Regions from separate parts of the Levilactobacillus sp. FUA 3915 genome, predicted to be linked through region 2. Evidence: predicted binding sites of a transcription regulator. Region 2 holds the regulator's gene; the other holds the start of a gene.
What was found. The regulator HrcA, encoded in region 2, represses chaperone genes, less so after heat shock. The targets are predictions, from matches to a motif close to TTAGCACTCNNNNNNNNNGAGTGCTAA.

Region 1: a site for HrcA is predicted at 11,804-11,830, ahead of ACEPST_RS06335 (Hsp20/alpha crystallin family protein). Genes of this name have one in related genera too.

The regions. Positions count from the first base shown of each region.
Region 1 is NZ_CP168704.1:1,316,161-1,331,986, forward strand. Features, by position in the region: gene ACEPST_RS06270 (hypothetical protein) at 96-668, shown strand; gene ACEPST_RS06275 (AAA family ATPase) at 697-3,210, shown strand; gene ACEPST_RS06280 (hypothetical protein) at 3,229-3,657, shown strand; gene ACEPST_RS06285 (hypothetical protein) at 3,828-4,688, shown strand; gene ACEPST_RS06290 (hypothetical protein) at 4,734-5,255, shown strand; gene ACEPST_RS06295 (hypothetical protein) at 5,293-5,739, shown strand; gene ACEPST_RS06300 (hypothetical protein) at 5,752-6,267, shown strand; gene ACEPST_RS06305 (hypothetical protein) at 6,415-7,482, shown strand; gene ACEPST_RS06310 (hypothetical protein) at 7,572-8,036, shown strand; gene ACEPST_RS06315 (hypothetical protein) at 8,061-8,423, shown strand; gene ACEPST_RS06320 (hypothetical protein) at 8,482-8,844, shown strand; gene ACEPST_RS06325 (hypothetical protein) at 8,901-9,782, shown strand; gene ACEPST_RS06330 (hypothetical protein) at 9,952-11,694, shown strand; gene ACEPST_RS06335 (Hsp20/alpha crystallin family protein) at 11,904-12,329, shown strand; gene yjeM (glutamate/gamma-aminobutyrate family transporter YjeM) at 12,539-14,032, shown strand; gene ACEPST_RS06345 (aldo/keto reductase) at 14,452-15,303, opposite strand; gene ACEPST_RS06350 (hypothetical protein) at 15,415-15,621, opposite strand.
Region 2 is NZ_CP168704.1:2,604,126-2,619,951, forward strand. Features, by position in the region: gene infB (translation initiation factor IF-2) at 1-2,276, shown strand, start outside; gene rbfA (30S ribosome-binding factor RbfA) at 2,296-2,646, shown strand; gene truB (tRNA pseudouridine(55) synthase TruB) at 3,150-4,061, shown strand; gene ribF (riboflavin biosynthesis protein RibF) at 4,084-5,040, shown strand; gene hrcA (heat-inducible transcriptional repressor HrcA) at 5,679-6,716, shown strand; gene grpE (nucleotide exchange factor GrpE) at 6,737-7,321, shown strand; gene dnaK (molecular chaperone DnaK) at 7,358-9,229, shown strand; gene dnaJ (molecular chaperone DnaJ) at 9,400-10,548, shown strand; gene ACEPST_RS12060 (teichoic acid D-Ala incorporation-associated protein DltX) at 10,853-11,002, shown strand; gene dltA (D-alanine--poly(phosphoribitol) ligase subunit DltA) at 11,056-12,582, shown strand; gene dltB (D-alanyl-lipoteichoic acid biosynthesis protein DltB) at 12,582-13,790, shown strand; gene dltC (D-alanine--poly(phosphoribitol) ligase subunit DltC) at 13,826-14,059, shown strand; gene dltD (D-alanyl-lipoteichoic acid biosynthesis protein DltD) at 14,063-15,352, shown strand; gene lepA (translation elongation factor 4) at 15,548-15,826, shown strand, end outside.

The DNA.
Region 1 (15,826 bases), 1.3 Mb from region 2:
ATAGCTCTGGTGGGTTAAGGCGACGATGGTAATTGTTGAAATATTTTGAAAGTCATGTCTATACATAGGAATTTGAAATCAGGAGGAATTTAGTTATGGATGATAAGCCAAAGTTTGGGGTCAATAGTGTTAGCGATGATACCAAACCAACCAATGATGAAACAGATACGACGACTGAAAAGGTGACAGCTGAGACAGAGACTGAAACTCAGCAACCACAGTTTGGAACACAAGCAGCAGTTGATCAGCCCAAAGACTTACAACACTACGGGCATTATGTGACGCGGGTTTTCAAGCTCCAACCGGCTTCGTTCTGGATAACTCAGTACATTTTCTCGTTCATTGGTCTACTACTCTTTTCGGGCGGTTTTTCAGCGTCAGCAATGAGTCAGTGGGGTTGGTGGTTCATTTTGGACTTTATCCTCTATCCAGTGACGGTTACCGTCTTTAAAGAAATTGGCGGACTCTTTCATAAAGAACCGGGTGCAGTTGCCCGGATCTTATTTGCGACGCCCAACAATAACTCTGATGAATCAAATGGTTCAATGGTGATGATTTACTGGTTCTTCCGCTTCATTTTCTTCATGGTGAAATGGTTAGGCAGCATCATCATTGGTCCAGTCGGATTAATTTACATGAATCATGAAGCAAAAAAGATGAATCTATAAAACGTGTCGGAGTTAGGAGTGTGGCGATGTGAGAAAGCCGATTTTAGTGGGTAAGGGGTTTGGCAAACATACCTTTGATGAAGCTGTCAAGATGGTAGAAGCCGGGGGCGTAATCGTTTTTGATCCAGGTACCTATACGAACACCGATGGCTATAATATTCAGAATATTCGGATGAGGGGGGATGGCAAGCAGCCCCAAGACGTGCAAATTAACTCACATTTCAGTGTCGCAGAAAATGGCAAGTTTGAGGTCGAGAATATGCAAATTAATTTCACGGCCAATAACAATGTCATCAACGTTCAAGCAAACGGAGAGTTTATTGCTTCTAGAACGATCTTCAATTTAGACACGACGGGTGACGTTCCAACCATCTGGAACCATAACGGCAGTGTGACATTACTGAGCTCTGAGGTTAGACGAAACAGTACGGATAAATATGAAGCCCTAGATGGTGATGGGGGACATTACTTAGTTAAACAATCAATTGTCGATGGTATTTATGTCTTGAATAGTTATCTTAAGGTTGAAACCAGCCAAATCAACGGAAAAATATGGTTGTCAAATGAGGCTGAACTTGAGGGAACTGACGTGTACTTCGATGGTACCGTTCCAACAGATGATTCATCCATTAAAGTCTTTGATGGTTCGAAGCTAACCACGGAGAGCCTAATTCTTCAGGCTGAAAGAACGGGGGTGTTTGTTACCCATGGCTTCTTAACCAGTCAGAAAAGTAACATTCAACCGGAATCTAAACCTGTAATGATTATAGGGATGGATGAACAGTCAGAAGTTAATGTGCCGGGGGCAGAAGTGACGGTCGAAGCAGCCGACGGTGAGGATGATCAGACAAACTCCTACGAGTCAGCAGTCCCCTACGACGCAGAAACCAACGATGACGCAGAGCCGGAACCAACTGAAGAACCCGAGCCAGTCGTCAAAGCCATCGATCAACTGGATGGCATGATCGGCTTGACTAAGGTGAAGGAAGCCGTTCACCGCTTTATGCGGGTCGCTATTTATAATAAGAAGCGCGAAGAACAGGGCCTGCCCAGTGTCAGTCAGTCTTACCATTCCATTTACCTGGGGAATCCTGGGACTGGGAAAACGACAGTCGCACGGTTGGTTGCCCGCGTCATGCATGATGAGGGGATTCTTCCCAATGATAGTTATCACGAAGTTGCGCGTCAGGACTTGGTCGCTCAAGTTGTTGGGGGAACGGCCAAGCAGACACAGAAAATTTTGCAGGATTCTTTAGGTGGCGTGCTTTTCATTGATGAAGCCTATACGTTGTACCAAGAGGGTGGCGGGACAAACTGGGGTCAAGAAGCCGTGGATACGATTCTGAAATTTATGGAAGACCACCGCAATGACCTCATGATTATCTTTGCCGGCTATACCAAAGAAATGAAAGATTTCATCAATATGAATCCTGGCTTAGAATCGCGCGCACCAAACGTATTTGATTTTCAGGACTATACGCCCAAAGAAATTAGCACGATTGGGGTCAAGCAACTAGAGAGCAAGCAGTTTAAGTTCAACCAAGAGGTCTACACAGATGCCGTGGAAACAGCCTACAAGAGCAGTGTCGAGAACAGTAATGGTCGTTGGGTTCGTAATTTTAACGAGCAATTGGTTCAAATTGTTGCCAATAACTGTATTGATGACCCTGAGCGTGACGTCACCCTGATTTTGGATGATGATATCCATGAACTGGTTGGTGGGGATGATAATGCTAAGGCTGACAAAGTTCAGGTACTACTAGACCAGCTGGATCAATTAGTTGGGCTGGATGATGTCAAAAGCTACATCCATGACTTGGTCGAACGGGTCGCCGTGGAACGGAAACTGGCTGACAAGCTGCCGGATTCTAAGAAGCCAACGTATCACATGGTCTTCACGGGGAATCCCGGAACTGGGAAAACGACCGTTGCCCGAATCTTGGCGCAATTGTTCTATAACCTAGGAATTTTGGAAAAAGACACGGTCATGGAAGTCAGTCGGGCCGACCTAGTGGGTGCGTACATCGGGCACACGGAAAAGAAAACGCGTACAGCTGTCCGGGATGCATTGGGCGGCGTGTTGTTTGTTGATGAAGCTTACCAGTTAACGGCGCAGAATGGTAATGATTTCGGAAAACAGGCTGTGGAAACTTTGATTACAGAATTGGAAAATAATCGGGATAAATTCATTGCGATTTTTGCCGGGTATACGGATCAAATGGAGACCTTCTTAAGCGCTAATCCTGGCTTGCGGTCGCGGATTCCACTGACGCTGAACTTTAGTGATTATACCCCGGACGAAATTGGTGAAATTGTGTACCGGCGTATTTCTCAGAACTGGAAGATTGATGAGTCATTGTTGAAGCATCTGGTAGCGAATAAGTACCAGGGCCTGCCAGCAAATGAACAGGCAAATGGGCGTTGGGCCCGTAACTTTACGGACAAGCTCATCAGTAACTACAAGAACTGGTTAGTTGATCACCTGGACCGGCCTGATTTGACCGTGATTCCGGATGAAATTTTACTTGAAGCGATTCGTTAAAGTGAAGGAGCTAAACTTATGAAGAAGTTGTTAGCACTAGCTGCGGTAACTCTATCGATTGGCCTACCACTGGCATTGGATTCGCCAACCACGGCTCATGCAGCCAAGTGGCACCAGGGGACGCCCAAGGTGTTGCGTGGCACTTGGGAACGTAACAAGCGGGCAGGTCAGGGTAAGTACGCGTTTAATGCCAAGCTTGGTGTCAAAATCACTAAGAAGGGTCTTAATTCATATTGGATTGGTGATCCGCTTGTGTTGGGAAAGATGAAGTACCGCAAGACTAGTCAACACGTCTACGTTCTTAAAGGAATTGAAATGATAAATTCTTTGAAGCCATACCAGGTTCGAATCAGGCGGGTTGGCAGTCGATTGAAGTATCAAGAATATCAATTGATTAAAGGCCATGGTCACTACACTAAGGCCACGGCTTGGTTACCGAAAAAGTAGACTTAGTAAAAAAAGTATTAATTCAGCTAGCGAATAAGGGAGTGATTGCGTCCGGACGGCGCAGTTTGGAAATCGCTGGTTGATTTTACATAGTGCATGAGCGGGTAATAAGTTGATTATGTTCATGAAGTTGTTGGGAATAGTTGAAGTCAATTTTGGAGGAAATAGTTATGAATAAGTTTATCGTAAGAACAGCCTTAACCTCAGTCACGGCGCTGGCCTTATTTGGTGGGGCAGATCTGTTGACCAATGGTAATGGACCACTGACACAAACGGTGGTTGCCCAGGCGAAGACGGTTAGTCGCAGTCAGTTTTTGAGTGACGTGAATGCCGTTCAAAAAGCTGGGTTGATGTCCACTGATGGTGTTAAAGAGGATTTGGGGATTTCGACAATCAAGGCGTTTTTGGCAGATCCATTAGCTGCTTATGGGGACGCAAATCCTGAGACGCCAACAATTAGTGGAACCATAGAATCTTTTGAAAATTTGAACACACCAGGTTACTTTAGAGATCAAGATGCATTTGATAAGGATTATTCTGGTGTCATGTATTTGTACAAACACTTCAAATCACGTTTAACTAAAAATGATCAAGTGGCATTAGATACTTACAAGTCAGACGTAGATGCGGTTCGGAATACGTCAAGAGACAATGATTTTAAACTGAATGATTTTTGCGAGAATTTTGAATCAGCACTTGGAGCCTATAGTGAAACTGTCACCAAGGTGCAACCAGCAGCTAAAGCTAACAAGGTTTACAGCGTTAAAGCGCGTAAGCAAGGCAAATACGTTGTGGTAACGGGAAAAGTCACCAATAACCGATTGACCAAGTCAGCATTAGCCAAGACTAAGAAGCTGAATCGGGTGAAGGTCACGTCTTACCGTGGCGCTAAGTACCTGAAAATCAGTAAGAATACTTTCAAGATTAAACTTTATGCACCTAAGGCCAAGAGTGTTAAAGCCAATGCCGGTGGACTGAATGGTAGCAAGTACGCCGCTATCACCAAGACAGTTAAAGTGGCGGTTCGTTAGTCAGTGGTAGCATACGACGATAAGAACAGGTAAGGAGTGCGTACGATGAAACGATTCGTTCTACAAATTGGCTTGGTTTTAGCTAGCCTAAGTTTGGGCGGCGTATTCACTGCGAATATAACGCCAACAGCTCAGGCAGCCACAACGCCCAAAAACATTAAAACCTTCCCCAAGAAAATGCGGGGGACTTGGTACTACCGAGACGGGAACAACAACACTAACAGGATGATCTTTACCAAGCACACCTTGAAGAAAGCTATTTTATATGATGGTAAGGTGCAACACAAGTGGACTTATAGATTGGTTGTAAAGAGTAAGAAAATGGGTGATGTGTACTTGAACAAAAGTGGCCACGGTTGGTATATGGTCAGTGTGGCCTACACCGATGCATGGACCAATTACAAGCGCGGCACTTACACAATCAAGGGACACAAGTATGCAGCGCTATACACCGGTGCAGTCAGTGTATTAGACCCTGTGCGGAAGAAGGTATCTTTTGATATGGCCATGCACAAAGACCATGGACGTGCTTATACCAAGAAGGTTTCTATTAAAGGCTTACTTTAATCAAGTCAGCGATAGGTTTTAATTGGAGGTCATAATCATGAAAAAAATATTTGCTACAGCAGCGGCCGTTGTATTGAGCTTGACCCTTGGAGCCGTTGCACAACCACAAACTAGTGCACAGGCAGCGAAGTATCATCAAGGAATGCCTAAGGTTCTTCGCGGGAAGTGGATGATTCCCAAGAAGGATCATTGGCAAATAGTTGGTGAGAATGAGGACAACTTAAAGTACTTCAAAGTGTCGAACAAAAAATTTGTGATTAAGCAAATTGATACTAATGACACCTACTTGTCTCCACGGTATAAGAAAACGTCTAAGGGCCATTACACGGTCTTAACCCACTACAAGATGATCAGTACCATCGTAAAAGGTCGAGTATTCAAAAGTAAAAAGAACGTTAAAATGCACTTCGTTTTGAAGAAGGGCGTGTTGAATATTAAAGGCAACAGTAGCATTGTCGGCCTACCTTATCAGCGTGTTAAGTAAAGGGGCAAGCACATGAATCGATTAGTGATTAAGAGCGGCCTCATTTTAGCCAGTCTAAGCGTTGGTGTGGTGGCGATGCAGACGCACGTTTCAACGACGGCTGCGGCCGCTAAAACCGTGACGACGTTTCCCAAGAAGATGCGTGGAACCTGGTATTACCGGGATGCCGAGCATTATCGCTACAAGACGACCTTTACCAAGCGGTCAATGAAACAGACTACTTGGCATTACGGTAAGTCTCAAGGGACGTCAACTTATAAGCTGGTTAAGAGTTTCACGACGAAACATGCGGTGAACCTTACTAGTAATGGTCACGGTTGGTACACTGTTGCCTGGACGAACAGTAATATGTGGAAGAGCTACAAGCGTGGCACCTACACACTCAAAGGTCATCAATATGCGGCACTGTACACCGGGATGGTTGGTGTGGCAGGACCTATGGGTAAAAAGGCCTCGTTTGCTGCGGCCATGCATCAGGACCGAGCCCACGTGTACACCAAGAAGGTTGCCATTAAAGGATTACGTTAAGCAAGACACAAAGAGTTGGTGGATGACAGTCGAGTTGTCCCCAACTTATTTGTGCGAAAGATAAAGCCGCAAAGATAGTGACACTGCTTTTGGATAACTATCTTTGCGGCTGAGATTGCCAAATAGAAAAGGATAAGGAGTCATCTTATGAAGAACACACGAGGTCTATCTATTAGTAAGCTAGTGGGTCAACTGCTGATTATTGGCGTTACCTTTGGTGTAGTTGGGGCTGGTTCTGTTGGTAATAAACATGAAACGGTGGTCGCACAAGCTAAGAGCGCCACTTTTCATAAGGGTGGCCATCTGTGGTATCGCGGTTCAGGGAAACATGGCATGAATGTTGAGGTCATGCCCAAAAAGATTCGTGTTAGTGTACATGGATCTTATACAGTTCCCAAGAATAAGACAAAACATTTTCGCTTATATACAGTCAAAGGGATGCCCGTAATTCCAACGAAGAAGGCAGGCTACCCCGCCCCAGCATATTCTGGACAGTGGATGCAAATTACAACGGGCGCTTGGGGAAATGATAAGGACTTTAAGAAGTTTCCCAAAATTATCCAAAAATACTGGGGTAAACGCTATATGGCGACGTTTAGTGGGAATACATTGCTTCAATATGAGGGAACCCCGATTAAGACCTTTAACCTACCAACTGTTCACGGTACCGTACTGACCTATCAGACCGCGGATGACATAGGAAATGGCAATACGCTGGTCGTTCCTTCAAGTGCAGCGGATACTGATTTGACGCAGAAGACGGTTCACCCGCTAGTGACGGCTAAGTCGTTTAAATATATGGATAAGCAATCGTTTTACTATACATGGGGTGTCGCCGATAAACTTCAAAAAATAAGTCACGGGAACCATTATCCAATTATTAATGCTTTTGCGCGAACCCATCCTAGTGGTTTTGATTCTTTGTGGCCTAAAAATTGTCAGTGGCATCAAAATAACAGAAATATTTTAGGCGACTTATATTATGGTGTTGATGAAAATACGCAAACCATTAAGTTTGGTGGCTATCCGGAACAGCCCGGGCATTACGTTTTCAAATTCTATATTATGCCAACTGATAGTTATGGTGATGTATTACGAGGCCAATCACTTATTGGCCAAATTGGCAAACAGGAAGTGGACATTACCCGTGGAAAAACCACGACCGTTAGTCAAGACCAGTTTGACAAGCTAAGTGAGGCTGATCGCATTGACTGAGTAACGCGGACTTTTAACAATTAATCGTTATTTGTGAAGATGCCAGGATAGTGAAAATTATTGTGGCAATGTGAAGGGGAGTTAAATACATGAAAAAATTTTGGATAACTTTGACCTTATTACTGACGATGGTTGGTGGGTTAACGCTAATTAATGCCAATCCAGTGACAGCTCAAGCAGTGACGAAGCATTATACGGTCGTTCCCAAGACCTTGCGAGGCCATTGGCGGCATTACGATAAAAAGAAAAAATCCTACGATAAAGTTATTTTTACCAAGTGGCAGTGGAAGTATCGAAATGCTGGTCAGAAGAAATGGCATAGTCTGTCTGGAAAGACCTTTAAAATGGCGAAGCATGTCCAGGCTAGCAGTCCCTGGTATAGCGATTTGTCGATCACAAAATTTGGCAAGCACAAGGATTATACGGTAGGCCAGAGCTATTCAGATATGTGGCCAAGCTGGCGGCGGGTCAAGCGGAATGGTAAAACAGCGTTACGTAGCACGCCAGTCGCACTGGGGCAAAAAGTCTCGTCTACCTATTATTATCGCTATTAGTCGTTTGAGAAAGGAAGCACGACAATGAAAAAAATGAAATGGTTACTGACCGCGTTACTAATGTTAGGCGTCGCAGTGTTACTGATTAACGCAACGCCAACCACAGCCAATGCAGCTACGGTTAACGGGATGCCTAAAGCGTTGCGTCACGTCTGGATTCGGGGCAAGTACAAGACCAAAATCACGAAGTATCACATTTATTGGGCACCAACAGGCAAGAAGTACACGAGTCAGATTTCGTTTAAAAAGGTTCTCAAGAGCGGCAATAAATATACCGTTAAAAAGACTGATCTGTTCGAGCAGACCCCGTACTGGATTAAAGGGCACAAGATGTATCACGGGATGCGAGGGGATGCTAATGATTCTTTGACAATTTGGCATCGTTAACGTCAAGCGACTAGAGATTTTGTCCGTCGATTAAATGAAATTGTAGGAGGTTTTACTCATGCGTTCTGGATTAAAATGGACGGCTGCGTTGCTGGCAGCTTTGACGTTGTCAACGACAGTACTAACACCAGTTACAGCCAATGCTTCTAGTTATCATTCGGAGATGCCAAAGAGGTTTTGGGGCCACTGGCGGAATAAAACTGAACGTATACGCGTTAGAAAGAACGGGTACGATTCAGCGTTGAGGGTCGCAACCGGTTGGGTTTTTGTGTATGGCAAGCCGCGAGTCAAGGCCCTTGGACACAATAAGTATCGGGTTCGAATCTTTACCTATAAAGCTAACCGTTGGACGACGCATTCATTCACTTATATTTCTAAGAATAAGATCAAATGGCTTGGTGAAACACTCAAGCGATATTAGTGTTCGCACGATTGCGTAGAGATTCAAATGGATTTTTTAAAATCAGGAGGTACTTGATGAAACATTTTAAATGGTTCGCGCTGGTTATTGCGGTAATGGGTGGGTTATATCTATCCCAACAAGCACCAACGACGGCGAATGCTGCGGTTCACTACATTCACAAATGGCAGCATCCCTACCCGATTGATTTGCTGGAGTACGAGGAAAATTCCGACAAGCCCAATCGTGCCGGCGTTTATTCCAGCAAGGGAAAGCTGTTGCGCCGCGTGAATGGGTCCAAGGTGACGGATAACTATTGGCCGTTAGCTGAAGCCAAGATTAAGGGCCATAAGTATTATCGCGTTTACAAGTATTCTTGGCGGGCTAATCATGAGGGCACGCATAAATTAGTTGGTTGGATGCGGACGTCGGCTTTTGGGAAGCAACCCAAACATAATGAGTATGCCTCTGCCTCGTTTTACACCTACTCGGCAAACTTTGGCGACAGTGATTTGCCTAAGGCTATGTGGATATATGAAATTTTAGGCCAACCGATTAAATTTCAGGCGGAAAATGCGGGACATTCATTTTCCTTTGCGACCAGCGCCGAGTTTGTTTTGCGTTCATATATGAGAGAGTCGGATGGTAATTATTCGAACACGGGGGTTGAGGCCCTTCGTTGCACAGGTGGCGAATTAGAACTGTTCTATTCGTCTCAAAAGAAAGGAAAACACAGCGTCACGAAGTATCTCAAGAGCGGTAAAACGCAGCATTACACGATTTACGATAATAAATACGGAAACGTGCCAACGACAATCAAGAATAATGTCAAAGGCAAGTGGTTAACCTTCTCGTACAAGTTAAAGGGTAAAAAGCATACTTATACGATTACGAGCAAGGGTGTTACGCGATTCGACGGCAAAAAATTGAAGTATACGGTTGAATCTAACGAAGGGTGAGGTCGAAGTGATGATCTGACGGATATTTTTTCAGGTCATGCCATCGTTTTACGAAATGAGAAGGTCTCGTTCAACAGTAAGCTCAATCATGGACTACCAGACTAGCTAGAAAGGGAGGGTGGCAGCCCTCTTTTTCTTTGCCAACAGTCACTTAACAGGGAGGATTTCTATGTCAGAGTCACCAGCCCAACACCCAGTACGAACCTGGTTGTGGCAACACGCGTTTCTTTTAATTGTGATTGCGCTGTCTTTCTTAGCGGCGCTACCGCAACTTACCAGTCATTCGGTCATTCTCGGTGTCGATGGGCTTTTTCACTTTAACCGGTTCTACGATGCTGTTATGCAGCTAAAACAGGTGAATTTCCATTACTTTGTTGCGCCCTATGAGTATCAGGGGATGGGCCGGATGGTCAACGCCATCTACGGGCCGTTTGCCGCAGGATTCAATGGCGCCTTACTCCTGCTAGCGGGTAACTACGTGAAGTACCAAGTTCTATCTCGCGTCGTCCTCAGCGCAGTCGCCGCCGAATGCATGTACGTGGCGCTCCGCCGGTGCCGGGTCACTAACCTGACAGCTCAGGCGATTGCCATTCTTTACCCGTTTACTTATCAAATTATTATGTGGAATATCCGTCAGTCCTTCATGAGCTGGGGCGCGGCGTTGATGCCTTTAGGCGTGATCGTTGGGGTACGGATGATTGAAAATCGCGAGCACCCGGTCAACGTTTGGCAGATGGCGGTTGTGATGGCCTTGTTGACGCAGACCCATTTGATCTCAGCCGCGCAAATTGCGCTGATGCTGTTTGTTTACGCGATTATTGCCCTGTTTCGTCTGCCGAACCGGCGTGACTTTCTCTTGAAAATCGGGCAGGCCATCCTGCTGTACCTGGTTCTATGTGCCAACGTGATTGCCGGCATGGTAGAAGTCTTTATGGGCAACCGAATCTTGGGCGTCGGTCAGGTCAAAGACCCCAGTAGAAAGGCGTTTAACGTCCTGGTTCTGCATCGCTCACGCTATCTGATTCTGGTAGTGCTAGTCGCCAGCCTGATTATTCTCTTGATTGGTTGGCGCAAGTTAAGTTTCTCGACCAAGGTGACGGCGAGTCTCGGTGCTGGTTTCTATGTAATCTCGTCGGTGCTCTTGCCCTGGAATGCCATTTTCCACTTACTGCCAGCCATCAGTTTTATTCAGTTTCCCTCGCGGTTTATGGCGGTGGGGACGGTGCTATTGCTGGTCGCTGACGGTCAGTTGCTATCAACGACAATCTTGGGTCGTGGGTGGAATGGCCTGCTGCGACTGGGGATTGCCGGGTTGGGCGTTCTCCTAATTGCCGTCAATGGCTACTCAACCCTGCGGCATACGCAGCAACTCTTTGCGGTTCCGCGTGCCATTTATCCAGCACGGACGTACTCCGCTAAGGAACTGGAAAACCTGCGAACAGCCTTTAATAGCTCTAATCTCGCTAAGCCATTAACGCTCGCGACTAAATCAACGCCGGACTATTTGCCCCTTCAGCCGAACTACAAGCCGACTGATAATGTTTTCGCGGCGTATGAGGAACTGGACCACGTGCTTTACCACCGTACCGGTCCGCACCTGCACCAGACAATTGGGCGGCACACCACAACGCTTCGGTGGACGGGAACGAAAGCCCAATCACTGACGTTGCCGGTTGCCATGTACCGCAACACGCAAGCGACGCTGAATGGTCACGCCTTTCAGTACCGCAACAATCCCAAGCAGACGTTGCGGTTGGCAACGGTTCAGAGTCGTGCTGGTCAGAATACGTTTACCTTTCAGTATCAACCGCGATTGCTTTCACGGTTGCTGTTGTGGGTTGCGACAGTCGGCTGGCTAGGGACTCTGGTTTGGTGGTGGCGGTCGCGATTGACCAACAGCAAAAAGTTCTGACCTTTTAACCAACTATTTGACCTTTAATCAAATTAATTGACCTTTCTGCTGATGAGAACTATTATATTTTCAATATAAAAGCCGGTATTAAAGCGATAAGACGAACAAATTAGCACTCTAGCATCTAGAGTGCTAATTACTTGCAATACTGACCAATCCTGACTATTATAGATAATGTAATCAAGCAAAGCAGAAAGGGGTTATTGATTATGACTAACGATGTTATGAACCGGAACTTTGATTTCTTTGATCCAATGAATTTCTTTAACGAAGTGGGGAACCTGGGTCGCGACATGTTTAGCGGCGATGGCTCTATGAAGACGGATGTTGTGGAACATGACAAGGACTACGTGGTTACGGCCGAGATGCCTGGCTTCAAGAAGGAAGACATTCACGTCGATTACCGTGACGACACCCTGAGAATTTCTGGAAAGTCCGAGGTCAACCAGTCAGCTAAGGATGACGATGGCCGGATTCTCCGTCAAGAACGTAGCAGTCAAAATGTTGCGCGTTCCTTCTACCTGCCAAGCATTGACTTGGATAACGTTCAAGCCAAGTATGTTGAAGGCGTTCTGACCTTGACGTTGCCAAAGCAAACCAAGGTTGAAGATAATCATAAGATCAGCATCGACTGATTAAATCGATATTAACGAAGCCCACTGGCCACGATTGACGTGGTTGGTGGGCTTTTTGCTGGGTAGCCAATTTCTATGAGAAAAAGCCAACTTATCACACGAAAAATTTAGCCTCCTGTTAGGAAATTACCACGGGAATGTATTGTCTCTCATCTAAAATAAATAAAGCGCCTACAAGTGGGCAGTCTATAATAATTGGGGAGACAATAATGGCTGATAATAATAACACTAAAATCACCTTAATGGCCTTAGTCATGATGATCTTTACGACCGTCTTCGGCTTTGCCAACAGTACGGTGGCCTATTTCTTAATGGGTTACTCGTCGATTCTATTCTACTTAGCAGCAGCAATCCTATTCTTTATTCCATTTGCCTTAATGATGGCAGAATATGGGGCCGCTATCAAATCCGACGAAGGGAGTGGGATGTACCAGTGGTTGGACCGCAGTGTGAACTCAGAGTTCGCCTTCATTGGGACCTTCATGTGGTTCGCATCCTACATCATCTGGCTGGTTTCCACCTCTGCGAAGGTTTGGATTCCCTTTACCACGACCTTCTTCGGGCGTGATCAAACGCAGAACTTCGCCTTCGCTGGCTTAAATGCCACGCAGGTCATCGGGATTCTGTCCTGTCTGTGGATGGTGCTGGTAACCTGGGTCTCCATCAAAGGGGTCAAGGGAATCGTGCGGATCACCAGCCTCGGTGGATTGGCCGTCATGAGCTTAAACGCCATCCTGCTGGTCGTTTCTGGTATTGTTTTGGCGTTGCAGCACGGTAAATTTGCACAACCGCTGAGCACCTTCTTACACTCGCCACATCCCAGCTACCAACAACCAATGGGAATCATGAGTTTCGCCGTATTTGCTATCTTCGCTTATGGGGGCCTGGAAGTCTTGGGGGGCATGGTTGATAAGACCAAGAACCCAGAAAAGACGTTCCCGAAGGCCATTGTTATCTCGGCCGTCGTGATTACGTTGGGCTATGCGATTGGGATTCTTTGCTGGGGAATTAGCACGAACTGGCAAAAGGTGCTGTCCGACCCAACCACGAACATGGGAAACATCAGTTACGTCATGATGCGGAATCTGGGGGATACCTTGGGTGAAGCCATGGGGTTGAGCGCCGCCACGAGTACCACGATTGGGTTATGGTTCGCCCGTTACACCGGTTTGGGCATGTTCTTAGCCTACTCTGGGGCCTTCTTCACGTTGACCTACTCACCACTGAAGACGCTGATCATGGGGACGCCAAAGTCCATGTGGCCAAAGAAGTTTACCAAATTAAACGACAACGATATGCCAAGCTACGCCATGATGTTGCAATGTGCCGTCGTCATCGTTATCATTCTGGTGGCTTCATTTGCCTCGAGCGATGCCTCAGCCTTCTATAACATTTTGACGCTGATGGCGAACGTTTCTATGACGTTGCCATACCTGTTCCTGGTCTACGCCTTTCCAAAATTCAAGCACAACCGCGACATCGTCAAACCGTTCGAAGTCTACAAATCACCGGCCTGGACGACTGTCATCAGTTGGGTCGTCTTCCTCGTGGTCTTGGGGGCCAACGTCTTCACGCTGCTCCAACCAATCTTGGAAAATGGCGACGTTCAAAGTACGATTTGGATGTTGGTTGGGCCAATCCTGTTCGGCCTAATGGGTGTCATCTGGTACCAAGTCCGCAAGCACAAACAAGCGGAGAACTAGTTCTTTGATTGCGCCTTACCGGGCGATACAGAACTAATTCTGCCAGTTTGTGGTTAATGGTTTTTACCTGAAAATTGGGTGCAATTAATCAATTTAGATAAATATGCGTAAAAGAAAATGCAATCAACGTCCTCATCAATTGAGAACGCTGATTGCATTTTTAGCATACATGATTAAGTCGCCACCGAAGCGGTACTGGGGTTAAACAAGTGTGAGCCGCAGGGCTGGTGAAAATAGGCTCAGCCGTAGGAATTCCCTTAGTAGCGGTCTTGGCTACTTAGGGAATTGGTATCTTTGAAACGCGTATCTCAGCGGTTCAAAGTAAGCACGGAGACCGCTCTTTGGCTCCGGGCGTCCGCCTACAGCGCCACGGCCTATTTTCGCCAGCCCGGAGGCGCAATCTCCACGCAGTTTAAATCCTAGTACTGCTTGCCGGTTTCGTAGACGATTTCGGGCTCGTTCCCTGTCCGCTCATTCTTATTCAAAATGTCGATCATGGTCATCTCGTCAACGTCTAAACTAAAGTCAAAGATATCGGCGTTTTCCTTGATGCGGTCGGAATGGGTGGACTTAGGAATCGTCACCAATTCGTGTTGGAGTTCCCAACGCAAAACGATTTGAGCGACGGACTTGTTGTGATGCTTGGCCATCTTGGTCAGCATCGGGTTGTCTAAAACCACGCGCCGGCCTAATGGACTCCAGGCTTCCGTGACGATTTTCTTTTCTTGATCGTAGTTGAACAGCGCCTGTTGGTTCAGGTAGGGATGGTATTCCACCTGGTTAACGACGGGCATTTCCTTGGCCTGGGTGGCGAGCAGCTCCAGGTGGGCAATGGTGTAGTTGGAGACCCCGATGGATTTGACCTTGCCGTCAGCCTTCAGTTGTTCCATGGCCTTCCAGGTGTCAAAGAAGTGTTCACGAACGGGCCAGTGAACCAGTAAGAGGTCCAAGTAATCAGTCTGTAAACGTTTGAGTGAGCCTTCCACGGCCTTCATCGTCCGGTCGTAACCCTGAACGACTTCGGCGACCTTGCTGGTCAGGAAGAAGCCTTCTCGAGGCAATCCGAGTTGGTGCAGGGTGGGACCAAGGATATCCTCGTTGCGGTAGAGCATGGCCGTGTCAAACATGCGGTAGCCGGCGTTCCAGGCTGCGTCAATCGACTGGTTCATGGTTTCTTGATCGCCGATTTTGTAGGTCCCAAACCCCATGACCGGCATGCGGTTGCCATCGGCCAGTTTGAGTGTATCCGTAATCTTGGTGGGTGGTGTCATAAAATAGTTCCTCCTTGACGGCAGATACCGTCAGTCATTGTTGGTGCGAGGCGCTGGGCCAGACACGCGTATACCTTCCATTTTAGGCTATCTAGTGCTAAATGACAACGCTTACTTCTGGCGGTGAAAGACGTCGTACAGATTGATGCTGGCTTCCAACAACATCCCAAAAGTCATGAGCCACATGGCCAGCATATCTTGGTGGGCTAACATACAGCCAAGCAGGATAATGTAGAGAATAAATAGAATAACCGCTGATGATTTGTGATTCAAAATATTACTCCCTTTGAAGAATTTAAGTAAAAATGCGTTAATCAATGCTACCAATTCCATTGTAGTCTTCGCCGGCACAAAAGGTTACTATCGTTCCCATTAGAAATGCTTGCGTTTCTCTAAAAGATTGCGTAGAACTGAACGAATTAGGCGCCTGAACTCCCTAATTTCTAGTACAATGAAGGTGTGTTCTCACAGACGTTGGTTGGTCGTCCCGGCAATAGGCACAGCTGTCCTGCTATGGGACCGA
Region 2 (15,826 bases):
CAAGTACGCAGGCTGCGCGACCAGCACAATCCGGGAACCAAACCCGTGGCAACGCAACGACTCACCAGAATCATGGGAGTTCGCAGCAGTCCGGTAACCAGCAGAAGTCATCGACGAACGGGAAGCAACAACGTTCACAGCAGAATTCAGCTGGCGGGAACCGTAACCAACAGAACGGCAACAATGGCAACCGGAACCATAATAATGGTAATGGGGGCAACAATCAGAATCACCGTAACAACAATAAAAATAATGGCCAGACCGGGAGTACACACACTGAGCAACACAATTCCGGTACCGGCAGATTTGGTGGAAGCTTGAATAATAATACAAACAATAGTAACGGCCGGCGTAGTAGCAACGGTGGCAACGGCAATAGCCGTGGGGGCCGTAATAACCGGAACAACCGCAATAACCGCCGTCGTAATAATAACAACAATAATCGTTACAAGAAGAACCAACGGATTAAAGACACGAACCAACACAAGGGCGCACCAGAACGGAAGAACAAGGCTTTACCAGAAGTTTTGGTCTATTCCGATGGGATGAACGCCCAAGACTTGGCCAAAATCTTACACCGTTCTTCAGCTGAAATCGTGAAGAAACTCTTCATGTTGGGCGTCATGGTCAACCAAAACCAATCCCTGGACAAGGACACGATTGAAATTTTGGCCGATGACTACGGCATCAAAGCCCAAGAAAAGGTTGAAGTCGACGTTTCTGATATCGACAAGGCCTTTGAAGAAGAAATGGCCAACAAGGATCACCTGGTTAGCCGGGCACCAGTCGTTACCATCATGGGTCACGTTGACCATGGGAAGACGACGTTGTTGGACCACTTGCGTCATTCTCACATTACTGAGGGTGAAGCCGGTGGGATCACGCAGGCCATTGGGGCTTACCAAGTCCACTACAATGACAAGCTGATCACCTTCTTGGATACCCCAGGACATGCGGCCTTTACTGAAATGCGGGCCCGTGGTGCCGAAATCACCGACATCACTGTCTTGGTGGTTGCTGCCGATGATGGGGTTATGCCACAAACCATCGAAGCCATTCACCATGCGAAGGCTGCTGGGACGCCAATTATCGTGGCTGTGAACAAGATTGATAAGCCAGGTGCTAACCCGAACCACGTCATGGAACAATTGACGGAATACGAATTGATTCCTGAAGACTGGGGTGGCGACACCATCTTCGTTGAAATTTCAGCGAAGTTTGGCAAGAACATCGACGAACTGCTCGACATGATTTTGCTGCAGTCCGAAGTCTTGGAATTAAAGGCGAACCCTGAACAAAACGGTGCTGGGAACGTTATCGAAGCCCGTTTGGATCAAGGTCAAGGCTCCGTTGCGACTTTACTGGTTCAACAAGGGACCTTACACGTTGGGGACCCAATCGTTGTCGGGAACACGTTTGGTCGTGTCCGGACGATGGTCAACGAACGTGGTCGTCGGATTAAGGACGCCGTACCATCAACCCCTGTTGAAATTACTGGGTTGAACGACGTGCCAGAAGCTGGGGACCGGTTCGTGGTCTTCAACGATGAAAAGACGGCTCGGGCAGCCGGTGAAGAACGGGCCAAGGAAGCCTTGGTCAAGGAACGCCGGAACACGAGTCATGTCACGTTGGACAACCTCTTCGATTCCCTTAAGGAAGGCGAAATGAAGGAAGTCGACGTGATTATCAAGGCCGACGTTCAAGGTTCCGTTGAAGCTTTAGCTGGGAGTTTGAAGAAGATCGACGTCTCTGGCGTGCGGGTCAACATCATTCACTCTGCTGTTGGGGCCATTAACGAAAGTGATGTCACTTTGGCGGAAGCCTCAGATGCCATCATTATCGGGTTCAACGTCCGCCCAACACCACAAGCACGGGCCCAAGCCGACAGCGACAAGGTCGACATTCGCCTGCACAACGTCATCTACAACGCCATCGATGAAATTGAGACGGCGATGAAGGGGCTGCTGGAACCAACCTACGAAGAAGAAATCACTGGTGAAATTGAAGTCAAGGATATCTTCCATGCCTCTAAGGTCGGCACAATTGTCGGTGGGATGGTGACTGAAGGTTACGTCAGCGCTGATAGCGACGTCCGGTTGATCCGTGACGGCGTGGTCATTTACGAAGGTAAGCTGGGTAGCTTGAAGCGGTTCAAGGACGACGTCAAGCAAGTTAAGATGGGTTACGAATTAGGGTTAACTATCGAGAACTACAACGACATCAAGGTAGACGACGTGATCGAAGCCTACGTGATGAAGGAAGTTCCCGTTAAATAAATAATCGGAGGCAAACGCCATGGCACAATATCGAGTTGGCCGGTTGGAACAAGAAATCCAGCGGGAAGTTACGGATATTCTCCTAAAACGTGTCCGCGATCCGCGGGTCGAGGGCGTCACCGTTACCGGTGTGGAAGTCACCGGTGACTTGCAACAGGCAACGATTTACTACAGTATCTTATCCGACAAGGCTTCTTCAGCGGAAAAGACGCAGCAAGGTCTGAACAAGGCCACTGGGTTGATCCGGTCCGAATTGGGTTCACGCTTAAGCATCTACAAGACGCCAGAGCTGAACTTCGAACAGGACTCTTCCGTGCGTTACGGGAGTCATATCGATGAACTGTTAAATGATTTACATCACCGCGAGTAATCGCAGGTGCTAGAAGGGCGTCGGTCGTTAATGACCGGGGTCCTTTTTCTGTGCGGTGGTGGTTAACGCGCACGACGACAACGTAATTCTGGGGTTTCCATTAGCCAGCAACCTTTTGTCTGTGGTAAACTATATGAGCTATGCATCTTAGGATTAATTAAAGCAACTTGATAGCCAAATGAGACGTGTTATTGCATGAATGCGGGACCAATTAGTCTGGACTGCAGGATTGGTGAAAATGGGTGGCTAATGTAAGCGACCAGAGGCGAATCAAAATTCCCGGCCGTGTCGATGCTCTTAGCTGAGCGATTTTCTCAGTTTAGAGCATGGGACGACCTTGGAGACTGGTGTCCTTCCAGGCTCCAAGGCGAGCTGGAAGACCGGGTCTCAGGCTGGAAGCGTTCCCCACAGCAGGGGGTTTTGAACCCGCCGCCGGAAGCGACTGGTTAGAGACCTTATTTTCACCAGTAACTAACACATAGAAATGAAATGGAGGAACCAGCATGGATGGGATTATCCCCCTGTATAAAGAACGCGGCATGACCAGCTTCGACTGTGTTGCCAAACTGCGTCACATTTTACACACAAAAAAAGTTGGCCACAGTGGCACACTGGACCCCAGCGTCGACGGTGTTTTGCCAATTTGTATTGGCTCAGCGACGAAGGTCGTTCCGTACCTGATGGCCTCCGGTAAAATGTACCGGGGAACCGTCACGTTAGGCTTTGCGACCACGACCGAAGATTTAGATGGTGAGGTCGTGGAGAAGCAATCGTTGACCACGCCGTTCACCTTTGAACAATTAACGGCTGCGACGGCGAAATTGACCGGGACTATTCAACAGACCCCGCCGATGTTTTCCGCGGTCAAGGTCAACGGGCGTAAGCTGTACGAGTACGCGCGTGCTGGTGAAACGGTTGAACGGCCCACGCGGACGATTACCGTCGACCATTTTACGTTGACTGATGCCGGGACCTTTGACGCCGACGCAGGAACCCAGACCGTGGCCTTTGAAGTGGCCTGCTCCAAGGGAACCTACGTCCGGACGCTGGCCGTTGACCTGGGTCGCCAACTTGGCGTGCCCGCAGTCATGGCCTCGTTGACGCGGCACAAGAGTGGAGGTTTTACCTTGGACCAGACGGTGACGTTGGATCAGGTAGCCGAAGCCATGGCCAATGAAGACTTGAGTCCCATCTTACGGCCAATCGACTATGCCTTGGCTGAATACCCACACGTGGCTCTGAGCGACCGTGTCTGGGCTTTAGTGAAGAACGGGGTCTTCCTGACAACGGAAGAGGTGGACGGCGCTACGGCACCGGAAATCGCCTTGACCTATCAAGGCGCGACCAAGTGTCTGTACCAGTGGTCTGAAGAAAAACAACAATATAAACCGCTAAAAATGTTTGCGGTGAACTAAGTTTTGAGAAGAGGAATTTCCAATGGAAGTTATTCACATACATCACCCCTTAGATGCACGTCAGATTCCCGATGAGCCGGTCGTCTTGGCCATGGGCTTTTTCGATGGCGTTCACCGGGGGCACCAGGCGGTCATCAACCGGGCGAAGGCGGTGGCACAAGCCAAGGGCGTCAAGCTAGCCGTCTTGACTTATGATCACCATCCAGCCCTGGTTTACCGGCCATTACAAGCGGATGATCAAAAATATTTGAGTCCCATCAAACGGAAGCTACAACAACTGGACCGTTTGGGCGTTGACCGGGTATTTTTAGTGAACTATACCGGTGATTTTGCTTCACAAACGCCCCAGGAGTTCGTTGACAACTACCTGGTCGGTTTTCACACGGTGGCCGCAGTAGCGGGCTTTGATCACACCTACGGCAAGAAGGACGTGGCCAACATGGACTTGTTGCCAGGCTACGCTCAGGGCCGTTTTGAGGTGGTTACCGTTCCCGAAGAGGCTAACGGCACGCAAAAGGTGAGCTCCAGCCATATTCGCGAAGCCATGAAGGCGGGAGACATTGACTTGGTTAACCAATTACTGGGCTATACCTACCGTTCGACCGGGCTGGTCGTTCACGGCGAGGCCCGTGGCCGGACAATTGGGTACCCAACAGCCAACGTGTTGGCGCCCCAGGACGAATGGATCCCCGGTATCGGTATCTATACGGCTCGGCTTAAGGTCGGCGCCATCTGGTACCCTGGGATGGTCTCTGTGGGGCGCAACGTGACCTTTGGGGATAACCGGCCCATCACGGTGGAAATGAACCTGTTGGACTTCCAGGGCGACCTGTACGGCGAACCCGTTGAGGTCGAATGGCACCACCGGCTTCGTGGCGAGGTCAAATTCGATGATGCGGATGGCTTAGTGGCCCAGTTGAAGCAGGACGAGGACGATACGCGGGCCTACTTCCAGCAACTAGCAGCGCACGAATCGTAACGGGCTAAACTAGTCTTTGTTGGCGCCTCCGGGCTGGTGAAAATAGGCCGTGACGCTGTGGGCGCACGTCTGGAGCCGAAGGGCGGTCTCCAGACTTACTTTGAGCCGAAGACCACGTCTCAAAGACAGCAGTTGCCTAAGCGGGAAACCCGCTAAGGCAACTCCCACGGCTGAGCCCATTTTCACCAACCCTGCGGCTAGCACTGGTTTGGACCGTGACACAGTCGTTTTTGAGTCCTGTGTCGTTGGTTGAAAGTAATGTTGGCCAGTGTAATTTGAAATTAACTTAATCATATTTCACAATAAATCGTGTCACGCACTTCCTGAAACCAGGTTGTGGCGTGGCATTTTTAATTTGTGCTCGGCTATTTTGACAAATTAATTGGGTGAATGTCGGGGACGTGTTACCATCTGGCGTGGTGATACTGGTGGTAACGGCTATTATTGGTTTAGGACCGGTTACCCTTAAAAATCACCAAAAATGGGTATTTTTCTCAGTAAATTCCAAAAATTAGCACTTAATAGCAACGATTGCTAAAAATTCTACCAGATTTCTTGACTTCAAAACCGGGTTTTGCTACATTATATATGTGTCTTAGCACTTGTGATGTTTGAGTGCTAAAAAAGGGGTGATTGTGATGCTTTCAGAAAGACAAATGATGATTCTGCGAGCCGTTGTCCGCGACTTTACTAACACTGGTGTGCCAGTGGGGTCCAAGACATTAGCCAAGCAGTTACCCATCCACGTAAGCTCAGCGACAATTCGTAACGAGCTGGCGGCGTTGGAGGAGCAGGGGCTCATTGAGAAAACCCACTCGTCTTCCGGTCGAATTCCTTCTGGCGAAGGTTACCGGTACTACGTCGACCACCTGGTTAAACCAGATCCGTTACGGCCCAACGATATGGACGTGATTCAGTCTTCGTTAGGCGGCGATTTCCATAAGATTGACGAAATTATTTCGCAATCGGCAACGATTTTGTCCAACCTGACCAGCTACACGGCCTTTACGTTGAAGCCTGAATTGAAGAACAGTCGTCTCAGTGGGTTCCGGTTAGTGCCACTCGGCAAGCGGCAAGTGATGGCCATCCTCGTCACCGATAGTGGTGACGTGGAGAACCAGACCTTCGACGTGAACGAGACGGTGACTGGCGACCAGCTTGAGGCGGTCGTCCGGTTGATTAATGATCAGCTGGTTGGTTTGACGTTGCCAGAAGTCTTACAGAAGTTACAAGCAGATATTCCGATGAAAATTGCCAATTATTTACAGAGTCCTGAGGGCTTCCTGGATATCTTTGGCGACGTGCTCACCCGGGCCGCACAAGAGCGGTTCTACGTGGGCGGTCGGCTCAACCTGTTGAACTTCTCACAGGACAGTGACGTGGATTCACTGAAGTCGTTGTATTCATTGATCGATAAGACCGATGACATTGCCAACGTCCTGGGGCAACCGAGTGATAAGATTTCCGTGCAAATTGGAAATGAAATGACCAACGATGCGCTCCGTAACTTCAGCTTGATCACCGCCACCTACGACGTCAACCAGCACGGCAAGGGTATGATCGCCATTCTGGGGCCAACCCGGATGCCATACTCACGGATGCTGGGAATTGTCGGTGCGTTTCGTGAAGAGCTCGCGAAAAAACTATTAGATTATTATCGGTTTTATGACGAGTAAAGAAAGGGAGGTTTTTTATCGTGGCTGACAAGCAACAACCATCCACTGATGATGAAACTGCGGCAAAGGCCGCCACTACTAAGCAAGACCCAGACAAGACTGAGCAAGGCACAGCAGCGGAACCCAAAGCCGCCGCTAAGCCAACCGTTACGGCTGAACAGTTAGCCGCCGTGCAAAAGAAGGTGGATGACTTCGAAGACAAGTATCTTCGGGCCGAGGCGGAAGTGCAGAACATGCAGGCGCGTTACCAAAAGGAACAAGCGTCGCTCATCAAGTATGATGGTCAGCAACTCGCGAAGGATGTGCTCCCCGTGATTGATAATTTGGAGCGAGCTTTAGCGGTTGAAGCGACCGATGATGCCAGCAAGCAGATCAAGAAGGGTGTTCAGATGACCTATGACCACATGGAAGACGCGCTGAAGCGTAACCACGTGACCGAGATCGAAGCACTGGGCAAACCATTTGATCCAACGTTACATCAGGCTGTTCAGTCCGTACCCGTTAGTGATGGACAAACGGCTGAAACAGTGGTTAACGTGCTGCAAAAGGGCTACCAATTGAAGGACCGGGTTCTCCGGCCGGCAATGGTTGTCGTGGCACAATAAATTTATAAATAAAAACTAAAAAAGAGGGAATTTTTGATGGCAAGTAACAAGATTATCGGAATTGACTTAGGGACGACGAACTCTGCTGTCGCCGTTCTCGAAGGTAGCACGCCTAAGATCATCGCGAACAAGGAAGGCGCCCGGACGACGCCATCCGTTGTCGCTTTTAAAGACGGCGAAACGCAAGTTGGTGAAGTGGCCAAGCGCCAAGCAATCACCAACCCTAACACCATTTCATCTATCAAGAGTCACATGGGTGAATCAGGTTTCAAGGAAACGATTGATGGCAAGGATTACACGCCAGAACAAGTTTCCGCAATGATTTTACAACACCTGAAATCATTCGCCGAAGATTACATTGGCGACACGGTTGACAAGGCCGTTATCACGGTCCCAGCTTACTTCAACGATGCCCAACGGCAAGCGACGAAGGATGCCGGTAAGATTGCTGGCTTGAACGTTGAACGGATCATCAACGAACCAACGGCCGCTGCTTTGGCTTACGGTTTGGACAAGCAAGACAAAGATGAAAAAGTCATGGTCTACGACCTTGGTGGTGGGACCTTTGATGTTTCCATCCTGGACTTAGGTGACGGTGTCTTCGATGTGCTCTCCACGAACGGGGATACGCATTTAGGTGGGGACGACTTTGACCAAAAGATCATGGACTGGTTGATTGCCGGCTTCAAGGACGAAAACGGTGTCGACTTATCCAAGGATAAGATGGCTGTTCAACGGTTAAAGGACGCTGCTGAAAAGGCCAAGAAGGACCTTTCTGGTGTGACTGAAGCCTCAATCAGCTTGCCATTTATCTCCGCTGGCGACAACGGCCCCTTGCACTTGGAAAAGAGCTTGAGCCGTGCTAAGTTCAACGAATTGACTGCTGACCTGGTTGAAAAGACCCGGATCCCCGTTGAAAATGCGTTGAAGGATGCTGACTTACAAGCTAGCGACGTTGACGTTGTCATCTTAAACGGTGGTTCTACGCGGATTCCAGCCGTGCAAGAAGCTGTACAAAAGTGGACGGGTAAGGAACCTAACCACTCCATCAACCCTGATGAAGCCGTTGCTTTAGGTGCCGCCGTTCAAGGTGGGGTCATCACCGGTGATGTGAAGGACGTTGTTTTACTTGATGTGACGCCATTATCCTTGGGTATCGAAACCATGGGTGGGGTCTTCACCAAGTTGATCGACCGGAACACGACCATTCCTACCAGCAAGTCACAAGTCTTCTCAACTGCTGCTGACAACCAACCAGCCGTTGATATCCATGTCTTACAAGGTGAACGGCCAATGGCTGCTGACAACAAGACGTTGGGTAACTTCCAACTCGCTGACATTCCAGCTGCCCCTCGTGGTGTTCCTCAAATCCAAGTAACGTTCGATATCGACAAGAACGGGATCGTTAACGTTTCTGCCAAGGATATGGGAACAAACAAGGAACAAAAGATTACCATCAAGAGCTCCGACGGCCTGTCTGACGACGAAGTTGAAAAGATGATGAAGGAAGCTAAGGAAAACGAAGCTGCCGACAAGCAACGTAAGGAAGAAGTCGACACTAAGAACGAAGTCGACCAATTACTCTTCCAGACCGACAAGACGTTGAAAGACGTTAAGGGTAAGGTCTCTGACGATGAAATCAAGAAGGCTGAAGATGCCCGCGATGCTCTGAAGAAAGCCCAAGAAGCAAACAACTTGGACGACATGAAGAGCAAGAAGGACGACCTGAACAAGATCATCCAGGACCTCTCCGTCAAGTTATACCAACAAGCACAACAGGCACAACAAGCACAAGGTGCTGACGGCGCTGCTGCTGGCCAAGCTAGCGGTGATGCTAAGAGCGATGGTAAGGATGACGATACCGTTGACGGTGACTTCCACGAAGTTAACGACGACGATAAGAAGTAATCTTACCGTCAGTGTGTAAGCAGAAAGTCAGAGTCCGTGGGGCTTTGGCTTTTTGTTTCGAGTATGCTATTCTTACTAGAGGATGTTTTAACAGCTGAATCGGTTGTACCGAGTCTAGTTAGCGAACGACGCTAGTAACGGAAATATCGGAATTGATTGGGAGGAAAAAGATGGCGGAAACGGACTTATATGGCGTACTGGGCGTCGCAAAGGATGCCAGCCAAGCAGAAATTAAAAAGGCCTATCGCAAATTGTCAAAGAAGTATCACCCGGACTTGAATAAGGCCCCTGATGCGGCGGAGAAATTCAAGGCCGTGCAGGATGCCTATGACGTTTTGGGTGACGAGCAGAAGCGGTCTAACTATGATCAATATGGTTCCGCTGATGGCGCACAAGGCGGTTTCGGTGGTTTTGGCAGCGGTCAACAGGGTGGCTTCGGCGGCTTTGGTGGCGGCGGTGGTTTCGACGACATCTTTAACCAATTCTTTGGTGGCGGTGGCGGGCAACGTAACCCGAACGCCCCACGGCCAGGTCGGGACCTGCAATACCAAATGGACTTGAAGTTTGAAGAAGCCATCTTTGGGAAGAAGACCAAGATCAAGTATACTCGTGAAGCCCAATGCCACACCTGTGGCGGGAACGGCGCTAAGCCAGGGACTTCACCCGTCACTTGTCACCAATGTGGCGGTTCCGGTTATGTCACGACTGAAACCAACACGCCACTGGGCCGGATGCGGAGTCAACAACCTTGTCCTGTCTGCCACGGTACGGGCCAAGAAATCAAAGAAAAGTGCCCAACCTGTGGGGGTACCGGTCATACGGAAGACCAACACGAAGTTGAAGTCACCATCCCAGCTGGGGTCGATGACGGACAACAAATGCGGTTACAGGGCCAAGGCGAAGCCGGTCAAAACGGTGGTGGCTATGGTGACCTGTTTATCATTTTCCAAGTGGAACCAAGCAAGGACTTCCGGCGCGATGGCACGGAAATCTACTTTAACCAAGACGTCTCATTTGTCCAGGCAACCCTGGGGGATGACGTCACGGTCAAAACGGTCCACGGTGACGTTAAGCTGAAGGTGCCAGCCGGTACCCAAGGCGGCACGACCTTCCGTTTGAAGGGCAAGGGTGCACCAAGATTGCGGGGCAATGGTAACGGTGACGAACACGTGACCGTGAAGGTTGTCACACCTAAGAACTTGAATAAGGGGCAACGCGATGCCTTACGTGACTTTGCGAAGGCCAGTGGCGAAAGTGTTACAGGTACTGGCAAAGGAAACTTATTTAACAAAATGCGCGACAAGTTCAACGAAAATTAAGCATGGGTTAAGAATGCGTAAATAGTTGATATATCAAGGCTGCTGACGATTGTCAGTGGCCTTTTTTGATGGGCAAAATAACCGTGACCCCCCTGAAATGAAAAGAAAGGTTTAAGGTTGAGTGAGGTTGTTTGCAATCCGGGTAGGGCAATGATATTCTCAGAACATAAGGAGCGTGGTAGGGACCACATAAGCTCCAGGCTTAGCCAGCGTCGATTCGTCGGGGAGTTACCGATCTGGTTAAGTGGTGTACGGACGTCGACTTTGGGGGCGAATCGGTCGACAAACTTTGGGGGTGAATTTCATGAGAGCAAAGTGGCTGGCTTTATGGCATCAGCCGGTGGTCGCTTTTATTGGCTGGACCTTATTCTACTTTGTGATTTTGATGGCGTTGGTTTATTTATACGGGTATAGCGGTTTGAATAATTCAACGTTCATTTACAACGAGTTCTAGTTGCGAGAACAACCAGCTCGCGGGAGTATGATTAATCTTTGGGGGGATTGAGTATGATTAGAAACATGATTACGGCCATGGATCAGTGGGCGCTCCAAGACCCGGAACGGTTAGCTTACGATGACCTTGGTCACACAAACACTTACGGGGAATTAAAACAACGTTCAGACGCCCTTGCGGCTCACCTGGACAGTATGGACCTACCGGCTCACGCACCGATCATGGTGTACGGGGGCCAAACCTTTGACATGATGGCGACGTTCCTGGGAATCGTCAAGAGTGGTCACGCTTATGTGCCAATCGACACGCATTCACCCTTGGAACGGATTACCACGATCAAAGAAATTGCCCAACCAGCCGCGGCGATTGCCGTCAGCGACTTACCAACCACGTTGGGTGACACACCGGTGCTCACCGCCGATGACTTAACGACAATTTTTAACCAGTCCGTCGACTATCACGTGAATCATGGGGTTAGCGGGGATGACACCTACTACATCATCTTCACGTCAGGGACGACTGGGAAGCCTAAAGGGGTTCAGATTTCACACACCAATCTTTTAAGCTATGTGAACTGGATGCTGAGTGACGACTTTACGTTACCAGCCAACGCCCGCACGTTATCACAAGCGCCATACTCGTTTGACCTGTCCGTCATGGACTGGGGACCGACCTTGGCAGCTGGTGGCACGCTGGTGGCGTTACCGAAGACCGTGACGGATAACTTCCGTGCCTTGTTTGAAACCTTACCAACGATGAACCTGAACGTCTGGGTCTCAACGCCATCCTTCGTGGACATTTGCTTAATGGAGCCCACATTTGATGGGACTCATTATCCACAGCTCACCCGGTTCCTGTTCTGTGGCGAGGAATTGACCCACGCCACGGCAGCGAACCTGCACCAACGCTTCCCAAAGGCTCGTATCTTCAACACTTATGGCCCAACGGAAACCACGGTGGCGGTGACCCAAGTGGAAATTACCGAACAGATTTTAGCGGACTACCCACGGTTACCAATTGGCTATGCCAAGGATGATACGACGATCACCGTCGTTGATGACCAGCTCCAACCGGTTCCAGTAGGGACTGAGGGTGAGCTGATGATCAGCGGACCGTCCATGTCCAAAGGGTACCTGAACAATCCAGAAAAGACTGAAAAGGCCTTTGTCACAGTGGATGGGAAAACAGTTTACCGTGCTGGTGACTTAGGGGTCCAATTGGACAACGGGTTGATCATGTACCGTGGCCGGACTGATTTTCAAATCAAGCTCCACGGTTATCGAATCGAACTGGAAGAAGTTAACCACTACCTGTCCCAAGAGGACCACATCCAAGTGGGAGTTGCCGTGCCACGGTACGACCGCAACCACAAGGTTAGCCAGTTGATTGCCTGGGTCGTCCCAAGCGAACCAGACATTGAAAGTGAATTAGCCCTGACCAAGGCTATCAAACAGAATTTACAGGGCGGCGACATGATGGAATACATGATTCCACAGCGTTTCGTCTACAAGGAAAGCCTACCGATGACCCCCAACGGCAAGGTTGATATTAAATCGATTATCGCCGAGGTCAATCAGTAATGTTGTCATTTGAACCTTACGGCAACCCAACGTACTTTGCCTTGTTGGGCGTGGCGTTACTGCCACTGATGATTGGTCTTCTGTACGGCAAACGGTCACGCCTGTACGAAACGTTGATCTCAATCTTCTTTCTGGTCTTAACCTTTGGCGGTCCAAAATGGACGCAAGGGGTGGCCTTGATCATCTACATTTTGTACGAAGTGGCGTTGACCTGGGGGTATGCCGTTTATCGCAAGCACCAAAATTCGGGGCCGATATTTTACCTGATGGTGATTCTCGCCATTATTCCGTTGACCATCGTGAAGGTCACACCCGCCGTGGAAAACGGTCAGGCTTCCCTAATTGGGTTTCTGGGGGTCAGCTACCTGACGTTCCGGGCGGTGCAAACCATGATGGAAACGCGGGATGGCACGTTAAAAGACTATCAGGTCATGACGTTCTTGCAGTTCATGCTGTTCTTCCCCACGATTTCATCCGGGCCCATTGACCGTTACCGGCGGTTTGAAGCCGATTACCGGTCGGTGCCCGATCGCGAGAAATATCTCGGGATGATTCAAAAGGGGATTCGTTACATCTTCGTTGGTTTCTTGTACAAGTTCATTCTGGCCTACTACTTCGGGACGATGCTGATGCCTAAGCTACAAGTGATGGCGATGCATTCTCGGGGCGGCTTCCTGGACTTGTCCTGGCCGGTGCTGGGGTACATGTATGCTTACAGTGCTGACTTGTTCTTTGACTTCGCGGGATACTCATTGTTTGCCGTCGGCACGTCCTATATCATGGGCATTGCGACGCCAATGAACTTCAATCAACCGTGGCGGTCACCGAACATCAAGGATTTCTGGAATCGGTGGCACATTACGTTGTCCTTCTGGTTCCGAGACTTTATCTACATGCGCCTGGTTTTCTGGTTCATGAAGCATAAGGTCTTCAAGAAGCCAACCACCACGGCTAACGTGACGTACATTATTAACATGTTGGTCATGGGGTTCTGGCACGGGGTCACCTGGTACTACATTACGTACGGGCTGTTTCATGGGTGCGCGTTGGTTATCAACGACACCTGGCTGCGGTACAAGAAGAAGCACCGGGCCAGTGTGCCACACAACGGCTTCACCCAAGTATTTGCCATCTTCTTAACGGCAAATATGGTCTGCTTCAGCTTCCTGATCTTCTCAGGGATGCTGGATAAATTATGGTTTCATTAAGTAGGGTTATAACTATTATTTAGGGGGAAATTATTATGGATATCAAAGAAACTGTTTTAGGGATTTTGAACGACTTAACGGGTAACGATGTTAGCGGCGCGATGGACGACAACTTGTTCGACAGTGGCCTGATGGACTCTATGGGGTCTGTTCAACTGTTATTGCAATTACAAGGGGACTTAGGCATCAACGTGCCCGTTTCTGAATTTGAGCGGTCAGAGTGGGACACGCCCAACAAGATCATTGCGAAAGTCGAAAGTCTGGCTTAGCCAATGGCAAAGCGATTACTACGGATCTTTGGTCCGTTAATTCTCGCGGCGATTCTGGTTTTTGCGGTGTTGGCAATGCCCGTTACCTGGGGCTTCAGTCACGTTAGCGCGGCTCGTGAACGACAGGCGGCAGTTTCCTTGTCACCCAACGTCTTACGGGGGAAGCATATGAAGGAACAGGCGCTAAAGGATGGCTACGTGCCGTTCTTTGGTTCCTCCGAGTGGTCACGGTTTGACCCCATGCATCCGTCCGTGTTGGCCCAGAAGTACAAGCGGTCTTACCGGCCGTTTCTGCTGGGGGCCCGGGGCTCACAATCTCTGACACAGTACTTCGTGATGCAAAACATTCAGGGCGAATTGCGGAACAAGAAAGCCGTCTTCGTGATTTCACCACAATGGTTCGTGAAGAACGGGACGCGGAAGGACGCGTTTGGCTTCTACTACTCACAATTACAAACGGCGGAATGGTTGACCCATTTCCGGCATGATGCAATTGACAAGTACGCGGCCCAACGCTTGCTTCAAATGCCCGCAGCTAATTCGGACCACTTCATCTACGCTGCGCTACAACGCGTGGCCAAGGGTGAAAAGTTGACGGATTTCCAGCGGTTCTACCTGCAAACGCGCAAGAATATGCTGACACAAGAAGACCAGTTCTTCTCCGGCATTGACCTGCCATCGCAAAACCTCAATCGGGTGAACCAGCAAGCCAAGAAGTTACCCACTCATTATTCCTACTCGGCACTGGATCGCCTGGGTGGTCAGTTAGGGAAAGCTGCGACGGGTGATAACCGATTCCATATCAGCGATAAGTTCTATAAGCAAGGGCTGAAGAAGGAATTGAAGACGGGCAATCTGAAGAACTTCCAGAAAAACCTGTCGTACACCAAGTCGCCGGAATTCGCTGACTTCCAGCTGTGTCTGGATCAATTTTCACGGTTGAACACCAACGTGCTCTTCATCATTCCACCAATCAACGCGCGGTGGCAGAAGTACACGGGCTTATCGGCCACGATGCTCAAGCAATTTGACCAAAAGATTCACTACCAATTACAATCACAAGGGTTCAACAACATTGTTGATCTCAGCAACAAGGGGAACGTGCCGTACTTCATGACGGATACGATTCACTTGGGCTGGCGTGGTTGGTTGGCCGTCGATCAAAAGGTCAATCCGTTCCTCAGTAAGCAACAACCGCAACCGCACTATGCGATTAACGACAAATTCTACAGCAAGCAATGGCAGAACTTGGCGCCAAGCGATTTAAAGCAGTACGAGGCGGACAATAAATAGATGTTAGACGGCGGGTACCCCTTTGGTGGGGTACCCGTTTTTGGTTTTTGAAGGGATGAAACGAATTTTCAGAATCAAATTCGTTTTAGGTAAACTTTCTATTGCTTATCGGATTCAGTAGGGGTTAAAGGTAGGAAAATGCGATGGCTATGTTATAATTGTTGAGAATGGCGTTTAAGAAAGTAGGAAATCAACATGGATCTTGAGAAATTAAAGCAACATCAAAAATACATCCGTAACTTTTCTATCGTGGCGCATATTGACCACGGGAAGTCCACGATTGCGGACCGAATCTTGGAGTTAACGGATACCATTTCCAAGCGCGACATGCAAGATCAAGTGTTGGATAACATGGACCTTGAGCGTGAACGCGGAATTACGATTAAATTAAACGCGGTTGAATTGACGTATCACGCCAAGGACGGCCACGACTATGAATTTCACCTGATCGATACACCTGGGCACGTCGACTTC